Regions from separate parts of the Paenibacillus sp. LX16 genome, predicted to be linked through region 2. Evidence: riboswitches for the same ligand, from Rfam matches in the RefSeq annotation. Region 2 holds a riboswitch; each other region holds the start of a gene.
The links. A riboswitch is a leader RNA that binds a small molecule or an ion and turns the genes downstream of it on or off. The one in region 2 is predicted to bind glycine.
Positions count from the first base shown of each region.

Region 1 (3,989 bases), 1.8 Mb from region 2:
AATGTCAGTAGCATTCACGTCACCAAGCGCATTATAACGGAAACGAACGCCAAAGTTGGTCGCCAGCCAATCGGAGCTTGTTAATCCTTGCATCGCCGGTGATGCAGCTTCTTCTGCAGTCATGCCTTTGGCTGGATTAGTATAGGCTCCACGACGGTAGCCATTCATAACTTCGGAGGAATCCCAACGGTTTTTGTTACGGTCCGCATTATAATGATCGGAGATGAAGAATACGCTTCCCCCGTTATTCACGTATTGCAGTAGGGCAGCCTGCTCGGATGCCTTAAAGGCAACATTCGCTTCACCAATAATGAACACATCATATTGGCGCAACTTGTCATATGTTATGGCCTGCTCTCCATAAGTAAAAGGAATGGGACGATTCAATTGGTCTACCGTAAAGCCTACATTACGCAGTCCATTGGCAAAGTCGGAGAAGGCGCCTTCAATGACCCAATCTGCTGCACCAGCGGTCTGTGCGTGCGTATTATCGAACAGCACCTTTTTGCCTTTTCCATCCGGCAGTGTAGTACCGGGTTGACCCGGGTTGCCAGGTTCACCTGGTTCCCCCGGCTCGCTTCCGCTCACCAGTTCAACAGCGCTTGGGCTTTTTACTCCGCCAAAATTATTGTAGGCGCCGAGTGTACCCGTCACACGAATTTTGCTGCCGATCAGCTCAGGATGGCCTGATAACCCATATTGCCCTCTGTACGCTGAAGTCAGCTGTACATCCAATAGATTAGACGTATTACGTTCATTTGCTTGGTCGGCAATCAGTACGTTAAAATCATTCGCGAACGGAGAAGAAAAGTTAGCCGTTTTCGATCCGGTAGCATGTCCGACGATGTAGCCTTCCACCGTCACCGTACCTCCACTGCTTTGGCCCTGAAGTGCTTCGGCTACTGTCAATGCTCCCTCTGCCTTGACCTGACCGAATGGAACGAAGATCCCGATCAGCAGTGATACGATTGCTGCTAGATGTAGTATCCCTTTTAAGCGTGAACCTGTGAACCGCAAGCCTTTTACCATACGTCAATATCCCTCCTATGTTTTCCATAAATGTACTTGTCCTTTATCAGATTAGCCGCCAATCTTCTAATTCCTTCCTGATTTCATCCATAATTATGTAAATTTTAATCTTTTTTATTGGAAACGCACCTGTTTCAGGATTTTGCAAAATTCGATTCCAGTCGCTCCAAAGCGCAATATCTAGACGAACTAGGCCATTTCGATCTATATATTGTTCATTAGAAGTCGCTTATTGGGTTTTTGCAAAATCCTCGTTTATGTAAAAATTGAACCCTGTGATTGACACCGAGCACGGCATACATTACCCTAAGAAAGACATGTAGAACGGTATACGCGAATGAAGATGACGGGAGAGTCTGTCCAGGGAGCCTACACTCTGGCGGCACCGAAGGAGCAAGACGCCAGCACCCGGCTGGCGGATAATCTCTCAGGTCCATGTATCGTCATCTGACGCAACTCTGGAGAGAGCGCAAGCCACCCAAGGGGTAAGGCGGTAAGAACACCGCACGAAACTCTCAGGTAACGAGGACAGAGATAAGGGAAACTTCCTTATCCTGTCCTTTTTTGTGCTCACATTGTGCGTCAGCATTAGGAACCGTCATAACCGCGCAAAGACGCGGAGATACCATATAGTATGGTATTAGAACATACAGGGGGCCACACCATGCGTTTCAAAGATGTATTTTCTATTATCGGCCCGGCCATGACCGGACCTTCCAGTTCACACACCGCAGGCGCGGTGCGACTCGCACGCGTTGCCCGGCACTGGCTCGGGGCGCAGCCTGACCGTGCCCGCATGACATTATACGGCTCCTTTGCTGATACGTATAAAGGACACGGTACAGATCTGGCGCTCATCGCAGGACTGCTTAATTACGATACGGACGATCACCGGATTCCCGATGCCGAGCAATGGGCCGAACAAGCCGGGATGGCCGTGGAATTCGCCGTCAGCGGACTCCCCGCCCCTCATCCGAACACTGTCCGTTTCGAGCTGTGGAAGGGCGAGGATCAGCGCACACTGTTGGGCTCCTCCATCGGCGGCGGCAGCATCCATGTCCAGCAGCTCAACGAATTCCGGGTCAATCTGACCGGGGAACTGCCTACGCTGGTGCTTCTCCACTCAGATAAGCCCGGTACATTGGGCGCGATAACTTCAGCGCTGGGCTTGGCTCACATTAACATTGCCTATATGCACGTAGATCGCAAAGGCCGGGATGGTGAAGCACTCACCGCCATTGAAACGGACAGTTCTGCTCCAGCTGAACTGATTGCGGAACTGCGTTCTTTACCTCATATGTATGAAATTAAGATGATTAATTTGAAAAAAGGAGCTGAATCCGATGCGGTTTAGCCATCTGCATGAAATCAGCGCTTTATGCGCTGAAGAATCCACCACGATTGGCCGCTTGATGATTGAAGAGCAGGTACAAGAAACGAATACAACGGAGGAAGAAGTCTTTCGCCAAATGTCTGATTATTATGAAGTCATGAAGGAAGCCGTTCATCGCGGTCAGACACAAGACACCGTATCCCGCAGTGGATTGACGGGCGGTGATGGCAAGCGCCTAGCGGAGTATCTGCGGGCAGGGGAAACCTGCTCCGGTGATGCCTCCGCGCTCGCCATGGCTTATGCCCTCTCTGTGTCGGAGGTTAATGCATCCATGGGTCGCATTGTCGCCACGCCTACCGCAGGCTCATGTGGGGTTATCCCTGGTGTATTCATCAGTGCGCAGGAGCGGTTCGGCTGGGATGATGAGCATATGGTGCACGGCCTATTCGCCGCTGGAGCCATTGGCTACGTGATCGCCAACAACTCATTCATTTCTGGCGCGGAGGGAGGGTGTCAGGCTGAGATTGGCTCAGCTATCGGGATGGCCGCTGGTGCTATGGTCGAGTTGCGCGGTGGTACGCCTGAACAGGCTGTTCACGCCGTGGGCCTCGCTCTTAAGAACACGCTCGGCCTGATTTGTGACCCCGTCGCCGGACTCGTGGAGATTCCGTGCATCGTGCGCAACGGGCTGGGAGCCGTGACTGCGCTTGCCGCAGCGGACATGGCTTTGGCGGGTGTGCGCAGCGCTATTCCGTCTGACGAAGTCATTGACGTAATGCTTGAAGTCGGCAGTGCGATGCCGTCGAAGCATCGCGAGACCGCCAAAGGCGGGTTGGCCCAGACGCCGACTGGCAAGCGTTTGACCGAATCACTTACACGCAACACACCGACCAAGAAGGATAAGTCATGATTTATAAGCGGTAGCCTCCTTAAAATAAAAGAGCAAGCATGTCGTCCTTGGACGTATGCTTGCTCTCTTTTTTACTGAACGGTTACCTGTACCTTCGTCATTTTCCCTGCATATTTCACAGTAATTACAGCTTTGCCCTTGCCCTGTGCCTTAATGTTACCGTCTTTGACGGTCGCAACAATAATTCTGGACGAGGACCATACAGCCGGTTTGGAAACATCCTTCTCCGACTCATCCTTATACGTGGCTGTAGCCGTAACTTTAGCCAGCTGTCCTGCCTTCAAATTCAAAGCAACTTCGTCTGTTTGCAGGTATTTAAGCGTATCAACATCCACGGGTATACTAATTACCTTCCCGCCAAACTTCGCCTGAATGTTAGTTTTACCGTAGCTAACCGCGGTAACCTGACCCTTTTTAACAGTGGCTACCTTATAATTAGACGTTTTCCATTCAGCTTGGGTCGTAACGTCCTTTTCTTTACCATCACTCGATTTAACCACAATCGCGATGGTTTTTTGATCTCCAGATTTGAGTGACAACGCAATTGCATCAGCTTCAATCTTTTGCGCTACGTCCACTTCTACCGTAAACGTAATGTTTTGCTTGCCATATGAAGCAGTCACAGTTGCCTTACCACTACCATTTGCTTTGATCAAACCCTCGCTAACTTCAACTACCTTTACATTGCTAGTAGTCCAGGTGGCGTCCTTGGTTACG
Region 1 covers NZ_CP141152.1:438,366-442,354, reverse strand. The annotation lists gene T3H97_RS01990 (DUF6359 domain-containing protein) at 1-1,029, opposite strand, end outside; glycine riboswitch at 1,367-1,482, shown strand; gene sdaAB (L-serine ammonia-lyase, iron-sulfur-dependent subunit beta) at 1,694-2,383, shown strand; gene sdaAA (L-serine ammonia-lyase, iron-sulfur-dependent, subunit alpha) at 2,373-3,272, shown strand; gene T3H97_RS01975 (Ig-like domain-containing protein) at 3,344-3,989, opposite strand, start outside.
Region 1: linked by a shared signal. The riboswitch ahead of sdaAB (L-serine ammonia-lyase, iron-sulfur-dependent subunit beta) and the one ahead of T3H97_RS19970 (alanine/glycine:cation symporter family protein) in region 2 are both predicted to bind glycine.

Region 2 (3,989 bases):
CTAGGTCTGACCCAGAAGTATAATGGCTGGCTGGGACGCGAAGTTATACAGCATTACGTAAATTATGCCGAAACGGTATTTACACGTTATAAGGATAAAGTAAAATACTGGCTGACCTTTAATGAAATCAATGTAATGACCATGAGTCCGTTCACCGGTGGGGGTGTGGTTATTGACCGTGTAGAAAACAAACAACAAGCGATATATCAAGCATTGCATCATCAATTTGTAGCTAGTGCACTGGCGACCAAACGGGGACATGAGATCATCCCAGGCGCTCAGATTGGCTGTATGCTGGCACGTATAGAAAGCTATCCACATACGTGTAACCCAGAGGATATACTGAAAGCCCAGCATGAAAATCAGATGAACCTGTTCTTTACGGATGTGCATGCCCGTGGGGAATACTCCAACTACATGAATCGTTATTTTGAAGAAAATAATGTTGTGATACAGACAGAACCAGGCGATGCCGAAATATTGAAAAATAACACGGTCGATTTTATCTCATTCAGCTACTATATGACCTTGACCGTATCTGCAGGTCCAGAAGGCGAGAAAGCAGCAGGAAACCTGATTGGCGGCGTGAAAAATCCGTATCTTCAGTCCTCCGACTGGGGATGGCAGATCGATCCGATCGGCCTGCGTATTACGCTGAATACGTTTTATGACCGCTATCAAAAGCCGCTGTTCATCGTGGAAAATGGCTTGGGTGCATATGATAAGGTGGAAGAAGACGGCTCTGTGCATGACACGTATCGCATTGATTACTTGCGTCAGCATATTGCCCAAATGAAGGAAGCGATTGCAGACGGTGTTGATCTGATTGGTTACACCAGCTGGGGCCCTATCGACCTTGTGAGCATGTCTACTTCCGAAATGTCCAAGCGCTACGGATTTATTTACGTCGATCTGGATGATGACGGTAACGGAACGCTCAAACGCTCCAAAAAAGACTCCTTTAACTGGTATAAAAATGTGATAGCAACCAATGGTGAAGAATTGTAATTCCATATCATCTCGGGCGGGTATAGCAGAGGACATCCTAAGGATGCAATCTGCTGTACCCGCTTTTTTGATAGAATAATAATAGTATTTCAGAGGGCTTCACAAACTTTTCACTTGTAATAAGCTGAAAGTTTTCTGTATAATAAATAAAAATTTCATATGTCTGGTTGATGTTTGCGGGAGATGGAACGAAAGTTCCGACCGAAGGGGCAAAACTCTCAGGTGCTTAGGCTGATTACAGCAACAAGCGGGGACCGTAAACGGACAGAACTCTGGAGAGACCCTTAATTGGGCGCCGAAGGTGCACCGCAGAGAACATCTGCTTAAACTCTCAGGCAAAAGGACAGAGACGCGAATAACCTGTGACAGGGAATGCCCTAGGCTTTTTTATAAGCTATTAGAGGCAGAAACCTGCGCAAGATGGTTGTATTTTTTCGTGCCTTTAACCTCTCCAGGAGTCGAATCAGCGGATTTGACTCTTTTTTGTTTTCTAATATGCTGGAGGAGCGGGTTGAAATGAATTTGGTACATGTGTTAGAAGCGATTAGTAGCTGGATATGGGGGGCGCCTCTCATCATTCTTGTCATGGGAACGGGGTTGTGGCTGACCATACGTTTGAAGATGCTGCAGGTATTCCGCCTGCCCCTGGCGATCAAGCTGATCGGTAAGGCCCCGAATGAAGGCAGCGGGGATGTAAGTAGTTTTGCGGCTTTGAGTACAGCGTTGGCGGCTACAGTTGGCACAGGAAGTATTGTCGGCGTAGCGACAGCCATTAAGCTGGGCGGGCCGGGTGCCTTGTTCTGGATGGTCGTTGCAGCCTTTTTTGGGATGGCGACGAAATATGCGGAAGGTGTACTTGCGGTAAAATACCGGGTGAAGGATCGGAATGGACAATTTTCCGGCGGCCCGATGTATTATATTGAGAAAGGTCTGGGACGCCGTTTTAAACCGCTGGCGATGCTGTTTGCTTTTTCGGGCATGCTGGTAGCGTTGTTCGGGATTGGAACGTTTCCGCAGGTCAAAGCGATTGTATCTTCGACTGAAAACAGTTTTGGTGTTCCGCCCATTGTAACGGCACTGATTATTGCTATCCTCACAGGACTGGTTACTATTGGAGGACTCAAAAGTATTGCCAAGGTATCGACGAAGGTCGTTCCTTTTAAAACAGGCTTGTACGTACTGATTTGTCTCATCGTACTGATTCGGTTTGCTGACCAACTTCCTGCCGCAATCGCGCTGGTGCTCCATTCGGCATTTTCAACTACATCTGCAACAGGCGGGTTTGCCGGAGCTACGATTATGCTGGCGATGCGAAGTGGGGTAGCCAGAGGTATTTTTGCCAATGAGGCCGGATTGGGGAGCGCACCGATTGCAGCCGCAGCTGCCAAAACCAAATGGCCTGCGGAGCAAGGGCTAATTTCCATGACAGGCGTGTTTATTGATACAATGGTTATTTGTGTGATGACCGGGTTGACGCTACTGGTTAGCGGTGTGTGGAGCGGGCCTACCGATGCGGGCCTGATGACTCAGCAAGCATTTTCCAGCGCATTCCCGCTGGGGGCAGAACTGCTTACAATCATTCTGATTATGTTCGCGTTCACCACTATGCTCGGCTGGAATTATTACGGGGAACGCTGTGTCGAATATTTGCTTGGGGTTAAGTGGATTAAGCCATACCGTTATCTGTTCATCGTACTGGTTGCTGGGGGCGCGTTCATTAAACTGGATGCGATTTGGCTACTGGCAGATATCTTTAACGCAATGATGGCTTTCCCGAACCTGATTGCACTGCTCGGCTTGTCAGGCATTGTAGTTGCAGAAACCAGAACCTATATGGACTCCCTGTATCCTAATAAGAAAAAGGGCATTCTTACAGGTACCAATGTAGGGGCTGCTATCCAAGTAGAAGAAAAAGGACAAACGGTTAATTCATAAATACTAAAAGGGAGTGTCTTCAGCCATCACAGGCTTGAGGACACTCCCTTTTGAATGTTATAACGATGCACGCAAAATAGCTAAAATATCTTCCTGATTCAGCTTTTGATAATTACCGAAACCTCCATGCTCCATTTCACGGGATGCAATGGTTGCGATTTTCTCCAATTGCTCATCATTAATATTGTAATCGGCCAGTGTGGAAGGGGCACCGAGACTTGTCCAGAATGCACTTAGACGATCAATACCTTCCAGGGCGATTTCTCTATCTGTTTTACCTACGGTGTCTAAGTCAAACATGCTGAGCATCAGCCGTTTCATGCGTGCAGCATCCTGATCCACCGTATGTCTCATCCAGTTGGGGAATAGGATCGCCAGACCGCCAGCATGAGGAATATCATATACAGCAGATAATGCATGTTCAATCGTATGCGAAGCCCAGTCCCCGAAGTAGCCCATTTGCAGTGTTCCGTTAAGAGCAATCGTTCCGGCATATAAAATCGTTTCGCGATGCTCGTAGTTGTGCAAATCCTCCAACAGCTTAGGTGCAGTTTCGATTACGGTTTGCAGCACGGAAAAGCACATACGATCTTGCAACGGTGTATTTTTTACATTGTGAAAATACTGTTCAAATACATGGCTCATCATATCCACCATGCCATATACCGTCTGATCACGTGGCACAGAGAAGGTGTTTTTTGGGTCCAGAATCGAGAATTTCGGATGCGTCACCGCGCTGCCCCATACGTATTTTTCGTTTGTTTCCCAGTTGGTGATAACAGAATCTGGATTCATTTCTGAACCGGTAGCGGCGAGTGTGAGGATGGTACCGAATGGCAGAGCCTGGGTAGGCATGTGCTTTTTGTTGATAATATCCCACACATCGCCGTCATATTCAGCCCCTGCTGCGATGGCTTTGGTGCAATCAATAACGCTTCCGCCGCCTACTGCAAGTAAGAAGTCGATTTTTTCGTTTCGGCAAATGTCGATGCCCTTCTTAACGGTGGACAAGCGCGGATTCGGTTCTACGCCGGATAATTCATGAA
Region 2 covers NZ_CP141152.1:4,469,417-4,473,405, reverse strand. The annotation lists gene T3H97_RS19975 (glycoside hydrolase family 1 protein) at 1-1,008, shown strand, start outside; glycine riboswitch at 1,176-1,252, shown strand; glycine riboswitch at 1,271-1,365, shown strand; gene T3H97_RS19970 (alanine/glycine:cation symporter family protein) at 1,525-2,943, shown strand; gene T3H97_RS19965 (iron-containing alcohol dehydrogenase) at 3,001-3,989, opposite strand, start outside.

Region 3 (3,989 bases), 170 kb from region 2:
CCGGGCCGATCGCCACATGGGCAAGCAGTGCTAGAATGGCACCGATAATCCCGGCCGAGAAATTATTGACCAGCATTTCAAAGCCTGATCTGACTTTGCCTTCAATGGCCTTGTCGAACTTCTTCAATATCCATGCAGCCAGCGGACCAGCTACCATCGCGCCCAGGAACATCGGGATATCGGCCCCCACAATGACACCCATCGTCATAATGGCACCGATCACACCTCCACGCTGTCCGTGAATCATCGTGCCCCCTGTGTAACCGATCAGCAGCGGCAGTAAATAATTTTTCATCGGATCAACCAGTTGTGCAAAACCCTCGTTCGGGAACCATCCGGTCGGAATAAAGAGTGCTGTAATCAATCCCCATGCAATAAAGGCTCCCATATTGGGCATAACCATTCCGCTAAGAAAACGGCCAAAACGCTGTACGGCGACACGAGTGCCTCCTTTTGAACTTGGCTTTGTGTCCAATGTGCTCATATTCAAATCCTCCTTGTAGGTAAGCATCACTACCTTTTCTTAAAATTCATACTAAATGACAGCGCTATCTTCATCAACGAAATGAAAACGTACTTTCGTCATGAACGTTGATGACAACATTTAAATTTAAATTATCCGGGAAGGTATTATACCTGCATAATTCTTCTTAATATGACCTGTAGCTATAGAAATTAGTCGAAAAAACAGGGATTTAAATCTGCACAAACTTATAGGGAACCACCTTCTGTGCCAGAGTAAAACACGTAATTACGCTTCCAAAATGACAACAAAAAAATAGCCGCTATGGCAGATCATAGCGACTATTTTATACAAAAAACGAGCGAACTAACGATGCTCTTATTCAATTGAAAATCAATATAAAAAATTCAGAATAACACGCTCTTTTTTCATGCTGTATTGCCCCATTATTACTCCGAAATCAACTTCTCATACTGATCCGCAGACAGTAGCTTGCCCAATGTTTCCTCCACATCTTTGCCCATCTCTACTTCGATCATCCAACCTTTTTCATAGGGAGATTCATTTACTAGTTCAGGCGTACTTTCCAGCGCTTCATTCACCTTTAATACGTTTCCCGTCACCGGAGCAAAAAGGTCGGATACCGTCTTCACCGATTCAATCGTACCGATCTCCGCTCCCTGCTCAATCGTTACTCCCACCTCAGGTAATTCTACAAAAACAATATCACCCAGTTGATGCTGTGCAAAGTCCGTAATACCAACCCGCACCGTCCCATTCTCTGTACGCTGAACCCACTCATGTTCGTCTGTATACCAAAGTTGCTGCTTCACTTCACCCATCCTGTTCCCCTCACTTCCATATGAATAAAATCGCTTTTGCTCACCTGTATTAGACAGGTTAAGATTATGACAACAAGAACACTCATGTCAATAATACTAACAAAAATACTTCATATCACCTCATATAGCGTACTATATAAAAATATGATAGCTTATAACAAACGCTTACATATCCTTATTTATATATTAAATGTTTTTTCTATTGTTTTCGATGACATTTTTATTGACATTTTGAATGAATTTGCGTATTAATGGGTTATAGCAAATACTTTGGGAAACACCCCGACAACTGCAAACGCGGATGAACGCAGAGGGAGAGACTGCCAAAAAGATTCGCATAGCTGTTGCCGCTTGTGAGACAGTTGTGCACGCGAATCGGATCAAGTTGTTATCTGCACAGCCAGGTAATATACCGCAGATCCCGAAGGTAGCGCCGAAGGAGTAAGCCTGCATTTGCAGGTGAATCTCTCAGGCAAAAGGACCTCTGCCGGACGCATCTCTGGAGAGCATTCGCTATTGGAGCGGATCACCCAAGAGGAAACCCGGTACATACCGGGGTAACTTTCTGGTATCAAGGACAGAGCTGAAAAAAGAGTATAGACTGCTGTCTATACGTTTTTTTCGGCCTGTCTTTTTTGTTTAGCCGATCACACCGGATAGGAGTGGAAAAATGACTAATTTGCGAAGAACACCGCTATATTCGTCCTACGGGACGCAGTCTGGGGTTCGTTGTATTGACTTTGGCGGCTGGGAGCTCCCCGTTCAGTTTAGCGGCATTCAAAAGGAGCATGAGGCCGTCCGCCAACGTGCGGGTTTATTCGATGTATCGCATATGGGCGAGTTTTTGGTTGAAGGCAAAGAGGCCGAAGCTTTTCTGCAAAGGGTGACCACGAATGATGTCAGCCAGTTGGAAGCAGGTCAGGCACAATATTCACTCCTGTGTTACCCCGATGGAGGTGTAGTAGACGACCTACTTGTTTACTGCAAAGGACCAGAACGCTACATGCTCGTAGTGAACGCCTCTAACATCGATAAGGATTGGGATTGGCTCATTCGCCATATGCCTGCATCCGTTCACATGGAGAATGTGTCTGATGCGATAGCATTGCTGGCGTTGCAAGGACCAGAAGCAGTACGAATTGCCGCAGCCGTGGCAGATACGGACATTACGAATCTGGCATCTTTCCGCTTCCATGAGGACGTGCCATTGTTCGGAGCAAAAGCTCTCGTCTCACGAACCGGATATACGGGCGAAGACGGTTTTGAATTTTACGTACCTGCCGCGGAAGCACCAGCCGTATGGGAGAGTTTGCTTCGTTTCGGTGAGTCGTATGGGCTGATTCCCGCTGGACTTGGTGCTCGGGATACCCTACGCTTTGAGGCACGGTTGCCGCTGTACGGACAGGAGTTATCTGCCACGATTTCACCACTTGAAGCCGGTCTAGGGTACTTCGTCAAGCTGAATAAAGGAGATTTTATCGGTAGAGAAGCACTGCAACGTCAGAAAGATCAAGGGATTCCTCGCAAATTGATCGGGCTGGAAATGATTGATCGCGGTATCCCACGCGCCCATTATCCGGTATTCGCAGAAGGACAACGCATCGGTGAGGTCACAACGGGAACTCAGTCGCCCACCTTGAAGCGTAATCTGGGCCTCGCCTTGGTGGACAGTCGTTTTAGCGTCCTCTCCACACCGCTGGAGGTTGAGATTCGTGGCAAACGCCTGCGTGCCGAGGTGGTGGCAGCACCCTTTTATAAACGCCCGCGCTGATCTTAAACTCTCTTCATTTCAATAAAGCAAACATGTCAGATATGAACTTCCGGGTTTCTCATCTCACACTTTTTTATTAGCTAATTTACGATTTAAAATTTTGCTTTTCGAAAGGAGCCAGAACCTATGAAGCAGCATCGTTATCTCCCTATGACTGAGCAGGATCAAACCGAAATGCTACGTGTGGTCGGTGTATCATCCATTGATGATTTGTTCAGTGACATTCCAGAGGCCATTCGATATCAAGGGGAACTCCCTCTTTCTTCTCGACTCGATGAGAAAGCCTTGACCCGCCACTTGGCCGAGCTGGCCAGACACAACGCCAATACAGACACACATGCCAGCTTCCTTGGCGCAGGAATTTATGATCATCATATTCCGTCCGTCATCCAGCACATCACTTCACGCTCGGAATTCTATACAGCCTACACCCCCTATCAGCCGGAAGTAAGCCAAGGCGAGCTACAAGCCATTTTCGAATTTCAGTCGTATATTTGCGAATTGACGGGCATGGCTGTAGCTAATGCCAGCATGTACGACGGAGCGACTGCACTGGCGGAAGCGGGCTCACTGTCCGCCGCAGCTACCCGCCGTAAACAGCTTATCGTATCGAGGTCCGTCCATCCAGAGGCACGTCAGGTATTGGCAGCCTATGCACGCGGATTGGATTTGGACATCGTGGAGATCGGCTGTTCGGACGGCGTAACGGATGCTGATGCGTTAGCGGCGGCCGTATCGGAACAGACCGCGGCTGTTTTGGTCCAAAGCCCCAACTTTTTTGGAGCCGTGGAAAACCTGAAGCCGATGGCTGATCTCATCCATGCGCACAAAGGTCTTTTGGTCGTCAGTGCCAACCCACTGGCACTTGGCTTGCTGGAAACCCCCGGCAAACAGGGCGCGGATATTGTGGTAG
Region 3 covers NZ_CP141152.1:4,296,441-4,300,429, forward strand. The annotation lists gene T3H97_RS19170 (PTS mannitol transporter subunit IIBC) at 1-484, opposite strand, end outside; gene gcvH (glycine cleavage system protein GcvH) at 913-1,305, opposite strand; glycine riboswitch at 1,700-1,799, shown strand; gene gcvT (glycine cleavage system aminomethyltransferase GcvT) at 1,976-3,076, shown strand; gene gcvPA (aminomethyl-transferring glycine dehydrogenase subunit GcvPA) at 3,203-3,989, shown strand, end outside.
Region 3: linked by a shared signal. The riboswitch ahead of gcvT (glycine cleavage system aminomethyltransferase GcvT) and the one ahead of T3H97_RS19970 (alanine/glycine:cation symporter family protein) in region 2 are both predicted to bind glycine.